3 regions of the Providencia sp. genome follow, and region 3 is predicted to be linked to each of the others. Evidence: predicted binding sites of a transcription regulator. Region 3 holds the regulator's gene; each other region holds the start of a gene.
What was found. The regulator LexA, encoded in region 3, represses DNA repair genes until DNA is damaged. The targets are predictions, from matches to a motif close to TNCTGTATGTACATACAGNA.
Positions count from the first base shown of each region.

Region 1: ACTH6U_RS11770 (DinI-like family protein) is a predicted target of LexA. The motif match lies at 1,631-1,650, and genes of this name have one in related genera.
Region 2: ACTH6U_RS10485 (DinI-like family protein) is a predicted target of LexA. The motif match lies at 2,148-2,167, and genes of this name have one in related genera.

Region 1 covers NZ_JBQDNB010000013.1:33,127-37,633, reverse strand. Annotated here, with positions in the region: gene ACTH6U_RS11780 (response regulator) at 1-7, opposite strand, end outside; gene ACTH6U_RS11775 (MipA/OmpV family protein) at 446-1,246, shown strand; gene ACTH6U_RS11770 (DinI-like family protein) at 1,358-1,615, opposite strand; gene ACTH6U_RS11765 (GNAT family N-acetyltransferase) at 1,878-2,411, shown strand; gene ACTH6U_RS11760 (GNAT family N-acetyltransferase) at 2,445-2,888, opposite strand; gene ACTH6U_RS11755 (pentapeptide repeat-containing protein) at 3,006-3,605, shown strand; gene cspE (transcription antiterminator/RNA stability regulator CspE) at 3,896-4,108, shown strand; gene ACTH6U_RS11745 (Hsp20 family protein) at 4,478-4,507, shown strand, end outside.
Region 2 covers NZ_JBQDNB010000010.1:135,311-139,817, reverse strand. Annotated here, with positions in the region: gene ACTH6U_RS10495 (hypothetical protein) at 1-787, shown strand, start outside; gene ACTH6U_RS10490 (hypothetical protein) at 1,598-1,876, opposite strand; gene ACTH6U_RS10485 (DinI-like family protein) at 1,873-2,118, opposite strand; gene ACTH6U_RS10480 (hypothetical protein) at 2,613-3,230, shown strand; gene ACTH6U_RS10475 (phosphoethanolamine transferase) at 3,605-4,507, shown strand, end outside.
Region 3 covers NZ_JBQDNB010000004.1:245,215-249,721, forward strand. Annotated here, with positions in the region: gene zur (zinc uptake transcriptional repressor Zur) at 860-1,375, shown strand; gene lexA (transcriptional repressor LexA) at 1,648-2,265, opposite strand; gene ACTH6U_RS05595 (diacylglycerol kinase) at 2,402-2,776, opposite strand; gene plsB (glycerol-3-phosphate 1-O-acyltransferase PlsB) at 2,903-4,507, shown strand, end outside.

The DNA of each region.
Region 1 (4,507 bases), on a different contig from region 3:
TATTCATTTTATCACCTCTGCTTCGCAGTATAAGCAGTCAACCAATACTCGACAATAAGGCAATGACTTATTTTGAAGTAATTTTAAGTATTTCTTAATATTGGGTTAACCATTTATTAAGGTACAAAAAATTAATCAGATTACTATCCTCGTATATCTCTAAAAATAAGAGCATTGGCGATGAAATACACTTTCATAGAAGTGCCTATATACGCAATTGTTATTTTTATTGCTCTGATGTTTATAGGAAAAAATTTTAGTAAAACTCACCACACCAATTTTTATAATGTGAAGGTAAGTGAAGTTAGAACTTGCATTGGAATAGATAAATGCATTCCAAATGTTCACATATCTTTAGATAGAAAAAACACATTCAGTCCAATAAAGAAAATTAAAGTTTTTATTAGGCAAAAAATTTATTAATAAAAAGAGCGTAAACTTTAACATGAGCGAAATGAAACGCGTATTCACATTAGTGCTTTGTGCATTGCCGTGTAGCTATACTGTGGCTAATGAAAATATATTTATTATTGGCACGGGTATGAATATTGCCCCTGTTTATGAAGGCTCTAAAAAGTATCAAGTTGAGCCAAGTCTTGAAGCGAGTTATGCATATGCAACTGATAATTACGGTGTTTTTAGTTTAAGCGTAGATGGTGCTGCATGGGCGGTTGGGCTCACTGATAATTTTACATTTGCGACCTCTGTTGGCTATGATGATGGTCGTGATGAAGATATAGGCGTTTTAGGTCATAAAAATAAAGACTTAAAAGGTATGGGGAAATTAGACGGTTCTGTTCTTGTTGGATTTGATCTTTATTACACATTGAGTGATTATCAATTATACATAATGACAGATATTGCCACTAAAGATCGCAAATATGGTGGGCGTCAGATAGGTAGAGCTGTTACTGTTGAATTAGGCACAAATACGCAATATGAGATTAATCAAGATTGGAACATAGAATATAATCTAGCTACAGTTTGGGGAAATAAAGCCCACAATCAAGCCTATTTTGGTGTTTCTAAACAACAAGCGAGTAAATCAAAGTTTGCAGAATATGATGCGGGAAGTAGCTTTAAAGATGTGCATGGTTCAGCAATTTTAAACTATAAAGTAGATAAAAACCTTTCTTTATATTCAGGTATAGGGGCTTACTATTTAATGGGGGATGCCAGTAAAAGTACGCTTACTGAGCAACGTTCAGGCTTTGTTGGTTTAGCGGGCATTAGATACACGTTTTAGTTTGTAATCTTTATTTTCGAATAATGATAAATGAAAGAAAAATAATAGAGAAAAGGAATGCTGTACACTATTTTATCGGTAAAATAGTGTACAGCATTCCTTTAATTTTTATCACTCTACAGATTCTTCAGGTAACCAGCCATCGTCCATCCAAATTTCTTCAAGTATTTCTTCTATCCTAATTTTGTCTTCCGCAATCTTAGTTCCTGAGATATTAATACTCTGTTGCGTACTTAAACCAACTCGAGTGACCATATCAGGATACTGTGTTTGTAGTTTGCGTAAAATCTCAGATTCAAGTGCATGTAGAACATTGTTATCTGGTTTTTGTTTTGAATTTTTATCAAATAATACTTCAATGCGTAACATAGTAGCCTCGCTTAAGACTGTATTAATATACAGTATATTTAAATGGATGAAGAATAAAGTCAATATCAGAAAGAAAATATTTTTGTTATTGCTAACAGAATAAAACAAAATGCAAAAAACATAAGTCTTATATATTAATAAAAACAATGAATTAGTTTTTTTTATGAGGGCTAAGATGAAATATAACTCATTGCCTATAGGCTGAAAATAAGTATGCTAAGGAGTCTGTTTTTATTCAAATAATGATGAGATTTAAAATCTAATGCTAATAGTAAAACGCATAACTCGAGATGATTTTAGAAAAATTAACGATGTTAATAAGCTTTATGACAGTGCATTTCCACGTTATGAGCAAAGAAGCTATCAAGGAAGAGTAAGCATCTTAGGGCATGATGATTATCATCTCTATTATTTCACTGATAATGAGATTTTTGTTGGATTTATTGGCAGTTGGAAAATAAATGATTATTTTTATGTTGAGCATTTAGCAATATCGCCAACATTGCGGGGGCAGGGCTACGGTCAAGTAGTGCTAAAACAGTTTTGTACTGAAGTAAATAATGTAATTTTAGAGATTGATCCAGTTATTGATGAGGTGAGTCAAAAAAGATTATCGTTTTACCAGCATTGTGGCTTTAAGCAAAATAGCTATCAACATACTCATCCAAGCTATTATCCTGAAAATGAACCCCATAAACTTGAAGTGTTAACATTTCCAACTGAAATCGATCGAGAAAGCTATCATCTATTTAGTGAAAAATTAAAAACTGTGGTAATGAGTCCTTTATTGCTTTAATTTTTATGAGGTTGATTTATCAGTAAATTTATTTTAGGGATTATAGCAGTAGATAAGTTCAGGGTCATTTTTATCGAGATTTTCAATGACTCCACTGGTAATAAATCCCGTTTGAGTAAGTAATTTTTGGGTGGCGACGTTTGATTGATTAGTAGACGTAAATAGTTTTGGTGTTTTACGTAATTGCTTGAAATTTTCAATCAATGTTAACGCCAAACCTTGGCGGCGATATTGTTGGTCTACCATTAATAGTTCAATAAAATTCTGACCAAAAAAGTGGGAATGAAAAATACCATAAGCGACAATGGTGTCACTTATTTCGATCAGGTAAGCGTTATCTTGAGTCACCCATTGTATAATTTCTTGATAGCGTTCACTTGAATTGACACTATCAATACGGCATAAAGCTAGGATATCGTTTTGATTTGCAGGTCTAAAAATAGGACTATATCCTTTGTTTGAATTTTGATTCATCATTATATGAGTAGTCAGCTATAAATATTTAGTTATCACTATAAAGTAGTATAAATTGAAAAACTAAAGAGTGACAGTCGTGTTAATAGCTAATTAAAACTCAAAGTGAGATAGATAAAAATGTCCGATTTAATTGAAAGTAAAGAGTATTTTGAAGAAAGTTTTAAAAAACTTGAAATGGGTGAAAGTCGCTTAGTTGAAACCGTATTTGAAAAGTGTGAATTTATTCAATGTGATTTTTCATCAGCAAGTTTCACTAGCTGTAAGTTTATTGATTGCTTATTTGATAGATGTAATCTGAGTCTGGTCGCGCTTGCAAATACTCGTTTGTCTAATATTGAATTTTTAGGTTGTAAACTGGTTGGTATTGATTGGACTAAAGCTTATTGGCCACGCTTTGATTTTTATTCTCAGCTCAATTTTAAAGATTGTATTTTAAGTGGTGGGAGCTTTTTTGCATTAAAACTCCACGAGTCCACTTTTGAGGATTGCCGTTTACATGATGTTGATTTTAGAAATACGGAGCTAAATAAATCCGTCATAACAGGGTCTGATTTATCAAATAGCTTATTTATGCAGACAAACCTAGAGTCTGTTGATTTTACTGATTCGTACTCGTTTAACATTGATATTCGCCAAAACAAACTCTCAAAAGCAAAGTTTTCACAACTCGAAGCTTTGGCTTTATTACGAAGTTTAGATATTTTGCTGGTGGACTAATAACCAAGCCGATGTTTTTTTAGGCATAATATGCATTATTTTGAGGTTTTTAATGGAAAATACAAATTAAACTGAAAATAGGGTTGCCAGAAGATGAGTAATATGAGTAAATAGCGTCATCGGTTTGGAAGTACAGACCTATTTATGATAGTCGAGTTTAAAGAAGTTCACCATTTAGTTATCCATGATACCTATCAAGTGCGAATTCCTTCTAATTAGTACCATAAGTAATAAATCGAACTCAAACCAAATATGCCTATGGCAATCAATTAAAATTTAAAGGAAATCCTATGTCTAATACAATGACTGGTACAGTAAAATGGTTTAACGATGATAAAGGTTTTGGTTTTATCACTCCTAAAGATGGCAGCAAAGATGTGTTCGTTCACTTCTCAGCAATCCAAAGCGAAAGCTTCAAATCTTTAGCTGAAGGCCAATCAGTTTCATTCTCAATCGAGAATGGCGCAAAAGGCCCAGCTGCAGCTAACGTTGTAGCTATCTAATAGTTTTCTAACTATAGATCAGAATTTAAAGACCTCACTTCGGTGAGGTTTTTTTTTACTTATTATTTAACTATAACGCGAAATATTTCGAGAATACTGAATATAAAGAGTAAAAATTTTCGAGTTAATTTCCCCTTGAAATTTTAAATACGATCATTATATTTATGACTGTCCTGAGTAGGACATTAGTAATTTCATTTGCTAGGTGTAGATAATTTATTCTGACAATTTTTTATAAAAAATAATTATTGAGGGTTGAAAAATAGTAATAAAGCCTTATCTGTATAACGAATCTATTGGTATAAAGTATTTATCTGTACAACTCATTAATATTTAACCTACTATTCAATTAATACTGAAGGAGGAGTTATGGCTCATATTAAACCTTTTTCATTATTT
Region 2 (4,507 bases), on a different contig from region 3:
TTCAGCACTCTATTCAGCAACTTCTGCAATGTCATTTCCTTTTACAATACATGTACATAATGCTGAAATTAGCGAAAAAATGCCTGAATTACTACATTACATTCAGCAAAGCCATCGTAAACAACTAAACGATTTTTTAGATAAAATTATCAAAAGTGGATTTCTGAAAAGCTTGCATTTTGATTGTTTAAGTCTTTACCCCAAAATGCTTGACTTTGAACTCCCATCACGCCCAGCTCTTTACTATGACTATGATAAAACAGTATATTTATCTATGATTCCTGCTCGAGTTTCTACGGCTGAATTTGAGGATTGCAATAATTTCTACAAAGATTTGTCTGAAGTGTTTTCTAGGCAACTAATAATTGTGGCCGGATTGAATAATTTACTTAAGCGCGGAGATCATAATATCTTTGACGACTCAGTAAGGTTAAATAAAAAAGGCGACTTGATTAAAATATTTTCCAATCTTGACGAATACGCAAATATTGATTTAGGAACAAAAATTAGCGGGTTAGATGATAGTTTCTATATAGTTGATCTGAATGCATTAGACAATAAACTGCGAAATGGTATTGCTCATTATAAATATGAATATAAAGAGTCAACTCAGATGATAACTTACTACTACGCCAAGGAGGGTATGGAACGCACAAAATATAATGAACTTAGTTTTATGTCCTTTATGCGTAAATTATTACTATTGTTCCGTGAAGTGCACAGTATAAACCATATTATCAAAACGTTATATTTTTACTGTATTTTCATTGCAAAAAAGAAAGTTTAAATATCAAATTCCCCCTTTTGTGCAGGAAAAGGGTTTCTTTAAATTAGAAACATTTGTACCGTTAGCTTGTTTTATAAACTTCAAATTGAAGCAACTGTAACTTAGAACGCGTACACTCAAGAACCTCCGATGGCGATGGTCGTGAGCGACAACTTTTGAAAACTCACTCCCATCACCAACTGACTGATTTACTCCGCGTTGATTGGCATAGAGTTATGTCAGCTTTGCCCGCTTATGGCACACAGCAGTCTGTCAGATTAGATTTAGTTTTGCGTTACAGATATGTCAGATCAAATCTGAGCTAATACAAATTATAGTTAGCAGTCAGAATGATACATTTCTTTAAATGGCAAAAGCCGCTGTAACAGGCGGCAATCTTTGAATTAGCTTAATGCTATAATCCTGTCATTAAATTTCTTCTTAGTTTTGGTTAGATTATTTCTCACAAAACTCAGTATTGCAGTTTCTTTTTCGGTATCACGCACTAAGTTGTTTATTTGTAATTGTGTCATAAAATCGTGAATAGTTAATTTCATATCTACAATCTGAGTACAGTAAAAAACGTATATGTGCGATTGTTCTAAATGAGTAGGTTCTTTATTCTCATTGATACAATTTAGTGCAAGTAAAAGTAGTTGATTGTTGTTCATGTGACCTCGCTAATTGAGGTCATATTTTATGCAGTTATGGATTGTGATATATCAATATTGGTCGTAAATATATTAATTTTAATATTTTAAACGGTCACTAGAATAATATTAATATATAAATCGTGATTGATTATAAGCTGCATTTGTTAGCGGCTCTTTATTACATTAGATATTTTTTGACAGGCTCAGGGTAATCATCATCCGTTTTTTCTAAATACTCACCAATTTTAGCGTATATATGCTCTGCGATATCACGAGATAAATAGGTACGCTGTGCTGGCCTATCAATATCTTCCCATTTGTGCGTTTCTTTATTGATGGACCCATCAGCAAAAGTGATTTCTAGTACAAGAACTTCATAAGGGCTATTAACGCCTACTTTAACTTCTGTAATTCGAGGTACAATCTCGACATTACTTTCTCCACGGTCATTTTTCATACTGGCACCCACGAATCATCAAGCCAAATATCCTCAATAATCTCATTAATTTCAGTGGTAGCATCATCAGTTTTAGCACCACTAATGACTATTGATTGTGCAGAACTCATTGCAACGCGAACATTAAGCGGACCATATTTATCACCGATCCGTTTGATGATTTGTTCTCTTAGTGCATTACGAGTTTTTTCTGAAGGCTTGTTACCTGACTCTTTATCAAAAAGAATTTCAATACGTGGCATATTGCAATCTCCATTACTATTTTTATATACAGTGTATTTATATACAGTAATGAAATGGATTTCAAGGGTAAATATGCAAATAGTGTTATTTATAATTTCATAATTCAAGTTAGTTTAAGCCTGTAATACGTTGTTTTATAAGGCTAGTACATTTGATTGATATTATGAATAAAATCGTAATTAATTGTTTTATAATAATAAATATATGAATTTAAAATCCCTCGGCCTTTAGGCTGTGCGGGTTCAAGTCCCGCCCTGGGCACCAAATAAAACTTGATTGAGTAATCAACAAGTTAGAGTAACGAAGAAGCCACCTTTTAGGTGGCTTTTTTGCATCAGTAATTTGTGACCAAAACGTCAAGTGGCGACAAAATGGCGGCAGGGTGGCGGCGTAGGTTTTTGCAGTATTTTTCTTTTGCCTTTTTTGAGGTTATCGCACAGTAGTTGCTCGTGTTTTTTTACTAAAAATAATTGAAATGTAAAAGAGGCTCACTATGTCAGAAGTTCCTGTAGTTGATATCTATTGGGAAAGTCCATTTTCTAGTGCGAAAGATGTTAAAAATTACGTAGATAAAAATGCCCCCACAACAGAAAATAATAAAAGAGGGCAGCGGACAGATTATTTTTTCTATCAAATTTATGGTCAGCATTTAAATAATGATGCTGATACCTTGTTATACATTGGAATGAGTGATGTAGATAAACAAAAAAATGGTGGAAATGGAGTTGTTAATAGATTAGAAAATCATCAAAAGAATTGGACAGGGGGATTACGTTCAGAAATAAAAATTTATATTGGGTCTTATGGACGGTTCGTAGATTGGAATCATTGGAATGATCCTGAAAATAATAAATATTATACAACACCTTTGGACAAGGATAATTTTCCAACTATTGCAGAAATAGAAGCTCTTTTAATTTATGCACATAAGCCCTCTATAAATTGCGCTTCTATTCGAAATGTTAACGCTTTGGAAAGATGCAATTTTTATTTATTCAATACAGGTAAAAGGCGCTCCTTATTTCCTGAGTTAAGCGCTAGGTACTATATAAATAATGAGCAAGAAAAAGGAATTATTGATGCTAGTACAGGTATTTTAGATAATAATTAATGTGATAATAGTGTGTAAAATGCCCCGTAATAGGGCATTTTACCTAAAGCGCTAACGCCTCTTGCTGGAATTTATTTGGATGTGGATTAACCGGCTTTACTTCCCCCGGGTTACTAATAAATCGCGCTATTTAGTCATGGATTTTGTGGTGTGGCTAAGACAATTGCACGAGGTGAGGGTTGTATGGGGGATGGGACAAAGCTTTATTGGTTATGTCTATAAATGATATTTATTGCGCTATAGTGTGAAAGCGGAATTTAATGATGAAAATCAATAATAATATTAAAAAAACTTACCATTGTTATGTTTCGTTTAATTTGTCTATGTTAACCTTAGCCCCAAATTTTTATAGCACAAATTGTTAAAAATCACCTATGAATAAAAAATTAAAAGATGTAATTATGAGCAAGTTAATGCTCAAATTTATTTCAATTTTTCTTCTCTTTTCCTTATTACATACAATAATGGGATATCCATTTAAATTAATATATATACTAACAATAAGTATTGTATTGCTTTATGTGAAAAATGGTTCATACCGCTTCTTTGTTTTATTTTTTACCACACTTGCCGCTCTTTATTTACCTATTGGCTTAATTTATGGCCCTCCAACATACAACACTGTCGCTTCTTTTTATTATACAGATATTCAAGAATCACGAGAATTTATAGCTAATATCGATATTAAATATTACTTATACTCAATTTTTATACTTATCTTAGGGGCTCTAGTTAGTTCAATTAAAGTAAATGCGGTGAACTATCACAAAAAAGTCGTCGTTATTTTAATGGCAATAATTTTCTTTTTTACTCCTGCAAAATATGCCTTAGGTGGTAAATATGAAAGAGCCGCTAACTCTGGTGCACCTGAAACCCGATTTTTCACCGAGTTAATTTATTCTATTTATTCATTAATTGATGAGGTTAAATTATATACAAGTAATGATTCATTTGAAATTACAAAAGTTAATAACAAATATGACATTTATGTCATCGTTATTGGTGAAAGTGTCCGAAAAGATTTTATGCATTCATATGGTTTTAAAGTAAGCAACACGCCCTTTATGAGTTCAAGTAATGGTACTTTCTTTACTAACTACATATCTGCTGCCAGTTCAACTCAATCATCTTTGACTCATAGTTTGGCTTTGTATCCTAAAATAGGAAACAATATCATGACACTAGCTAGTAAGGCGGGATTCGATACGTACTGGCTATCTAACCAAGGTTTTGTTGGAGAGTATGATGGTTCCGTTGCTGCAATTGGGCGAAGAGCT
Region 3 (4,507 bases):
GGTTAGAGGTGTATATATAAATAAGATCCATCTTATTTATCGTTTTATTAAAAAGACCAGAACTCATGAAGCCAACATTCTCATTTATAATAATTATTAAGTTTCTCTCATAATTATTGAAAATTGATATAGAACACTTAATGAGTTTTTTACATATACCGTTTGATATTTTCTGATGTCAATTCTACAACTTCGATATTTATTGTCAAAAAAGACACACGAAATGAGTTTATACAGCTTTAAATTTCAATAAAAAACACCATGCCAGAGTTACAAACTAGAAACATGATAAAATACATAAATCAAAGTAGTTATTTAGAATAATTTATATAAAACATTCTTTTTTATTTATAAAAATTTCAAAACATTTCAAAAAAACACAAAAAATAAAGCAATATTTAAATCTATATAGACAGTAAAACTTGAATTAAAATTCCAATTAAAATCAAACATCAAGACCAATAGATAAAAATAGTCGTATAATGAATACTTATAGTTTGTTTTATAAAAATTGCTCAGATAAGTCTCAATTAGAAATTGGTTCAAAACGTAACATAACATTTCTATCAAATGTTTATTAAAAGTTAAATATTTGGTGCGAATTGTTTATCGTATGTATCACCCGGATAAATAATAGATAAATAATAGATAAATAATAGATAAATAATAGATAAATAAAAAAAATATAAACTCTACCCTATATTATTTTTTATATTTCTTTCTATTTTCAAATATACTTATTATTACTTACCGTTCACCATGAGTACCCTTTGTTGCTTTCAGTCTCTATCACTAACAAAACTATGGTAAACTTGTGAGTAACAGACGTTTCAGTTTTTCAAGGTTGGGAACAAGTAAGATGAAAAAAATGAACGAAGAAATGTTGCTTGTGATGGCTGAAAGAATTTGCCAGTCAAGAGGTGTTAGATTGACACCACAACGAGAAACCGTTTTACGCCTAATAGCGAAACAGCACGGGGCTATCAGTGCCTACGACTTATTAGACCTATTACGTGAAGTTGAACCTCAAGCAAAACCCCCTACAGTTTACCGTGGCCTTGAATTTTTAATGGAACAAGGCTTTATTCATAAAATTGAATCAACAAATAGCTACGTTATTTGCCATCATGTTGACAACCCTAGTCATATTTCAGTCATGCTGATTTGTGATATCTGTGGAAGTGTCACTGAAAGTGATTGCACAACAATTGAAGCTGCGATTATTGATTTAGCAGGAGAGAATAAGTTTCATCTAAGGCATACCGTAGTAGAAAACCATGGATTATGTCATGAATGCTATGAAGTGAATGCTTGTCAAGACCATGACCATTGTGAGCATAACCATGAACAACAAGCCATTATAAAGAAGAAGTGAGTGCTGTTATAAAAATATACCGATAGAAAACGCGCCTATAACGGCATTGGTATAAGAGTGTTATTATAAAATAATTGCTATAAAACCCTTGTTGAAAAACTAAGTTCAAGATTTAAAAATTTCACTTAATATCTAGCCAACTGTTCACTTTATGTGAACTAGATATTAAAGCAATAAAAACACGCGGGCAGACGCCACTAAGAAATAACTAACATCAGAGTGAAATCTGCCAGCCAAAATTCAGATACTTAAAGCAAAACGAATACAGTCTACTAATGCCAATCACTATTACGAATCACCCCAACAGCGAGGCCTTCAATAGTAAAGTTTTGCTGACGTAAATCGATAATAATAGGTGAAAACTCAGAGTTTTCAGCCAGCAATTCAACTCGGTTACCTTGCTGCTTAAAGCGTTTTACCGTCACTTCATCTTCAATACGTGCAACCACAATCTGACCATTATGAACGTTTTGTGTTTTATGCACTGCAAGTAGGTCGCCATCCATAATACCAATATCTTTCATTGACATGCCGCTGACGCGTAATAAAAAATCAGCATGTGGTTTGAATAACTCAGGATCAACCTGATAATGACTTTCAATGTGTTCTTCTGCAAGCAAAGGTTCACCTGCTGCAACTCGGCCTATTAACGGTAAGCCAGGGTTATCATTAGCTTCTTCCATCAGCAAACGAATACCTCTGGAAGCACCAGAAACTATTTCGATTACACCTTTACGAGCTAAGGCTTTTAAGTGCTCTTCTGCCGCATTAGGTGAACGAAAACCTAGGCTTGCTGCTATTTCAGCACGTGTAGGTGGCATGCCTGTTTGCGCGATGTGATCACGCACCAGGTCATAAACCTGTTGTTGTCGAGCCGTCAGTGCTTTCATTCCGTTCCCCTGTTTGTTTATACAGTCAGACTGTGAGTATATACAGGTAAATTGAGATTTGAAACAGTTAAATCACTGAACTTAGGCATTTACTATCTATTTAGGTTCTTTTGTTATGTTTCAGGGCCTTTCAAGACTAGATGGTAAAATAACGCTGCCATAAAACAATTACCCAAACAAATAATGCTAAACCAATACTGATAAAAACAGCCGCAGAACCGATATCTTTTGCTCTACCCGAGAGTTCGTGATATTCACTCCCCACACGATCAACCACAGCCTCAATTGCGCTGTTAATCAACTCAACAATTGCCACTAACACAACAACACTGACCAATAAAATTCTATCTATATAGCTAATATCTAAATAAAAAGCGATAATAATCGCAATAATTGCTGCGACCGATTCTTGCCGAAAAGCAGCTTCATTTATCCATGCGGCTTTTAGACCTTTAAGGGAGTATCCCGCGGCTTTTATTACTCGGGTTAAACCCTTATCTTGATTCGCCATATTTATTCCTTAAAATTTGCAAACAATAATCGTTTTTTGCGGTCAAAGTGAATTCTCAGTAACAGATTTGCCAGTTGATTTCTGGTATGATTGCGAAGCATTGTTAACAAGAGGCTATAATCATTTATGTCACTATGGCGTAAAATATATTACAACATGTTGAATTTACCACTTAAATTATTGGTAAAAAGTAAACTAATTCCATCGGACCCAATTACTGAGCTGCAATTGGATACAAATAGGCCTACGCTTTATGTATTGCCATACCACTCTAAGTCCGACCTCCTAACGCTACGTCACCAATGTTTAGCCATCGGTCTACCTGACCCGTTAATTGATAATGACATCAATGGTATTAAATTACCTGCCTATGTATTTATCGATGATGGCCCACGTGTTTTTCGTTACTATTCTCCGGATCCACGTAAAGAGTCAGTGAAAATATTCCATGCTTATTTAGATTTGCATCGTAATAATCCAAATTTAGATATTCAGATGCTACCTGCATCCGTGATGTTTGGTCGCTCGCCAGGACGTGAAGGTCATACACCAACACCGCCGTTAAAGCTGCTCAATGGTATCCAGAAATTCATTGCCATTCTTTGGCTCGGGCGCGATAGTTTTGTTCGTTTATCACCGATTGTCTCAATCGGAAAAATGGCGCAAGACCACGGTACCGACACCATTATTGCCAATAAACTTGCGCGAGTTGCTCGGATCCACTATTCACGCCAACGGTTAGCCGCGGTAGGACCTAAGCTTCCTGTACGCCATGAACTGTTCAATAAACTGCTCACGTCAAAAACAATTGAAAAAGCGGTTGAAGATGAAGCGCGCAGTAAAAAAATTCCACTCAAAAAAGCGCAACAAAATGCGGTTAATATGATGGAAGAGATAGCGGCAAATTTTTCTTACGAAGCTGTTCGCTTATCGGATAGAGTCCTAAGTTGGACTTGGAACCGACTCTATCAAGGGATAAACGTTCAACACGCTGAACGAGTCCGCCAGCTAGCGCAAGATGGCCATGAAATTGTTTATGTTCCATCCCATCGTAGCCATATGGACTATTTACTGCTTTCCTATGTGCTTTATCACCAAGGGCTCGTTCCACCCCATATCGCGGCAGGTATCAACCTCAACTTTTGGCCGGCAGGACCTATTTTCCGTCGTCTAGGTGCCTTTTTTATTCGTCGCACATTCAAAGGCAATAAACTCTATTCAACAATATTTCGTGAATATTTGAGTGAATTATTTGCCCGGGGTTATTCAATAGAATACTTCGTTGAAGGAGGTCGCTCACGTACAGGTCGTTTATTAACGCCTAAAACTGGTACGTTATCGATGACATTACAAGCAATGCTGCGTGGAGACTCACGTCCAATCACTATTGTGCCTATTTATATTGGCTATGAACATGTGATGGAAGTCGGCACCTATGCAAAAGAGCTACGGGGCGCAGAGAAAGAAAAAGAAGGTTTCCTTTCGATGATTCGAGGTTTGCGTAAGTTACGCAACTTAGGGCAAGGTTATGTCAACTTTGGACAGCCGATTTCTCTATCTCAATACCTGACTCAACGCGTACCTAATTGGCGTGATTCCATTGACCCTATTGAACCGCAACGCCCATCTTGGCTAAACCCAACAGTTGGCGCGCTGGCAGATAATATCATGGTCAATATTAACAATGCCGCCGCGGCGAATGCCATTAATCTTTGTTCAACCGCTTTGCTT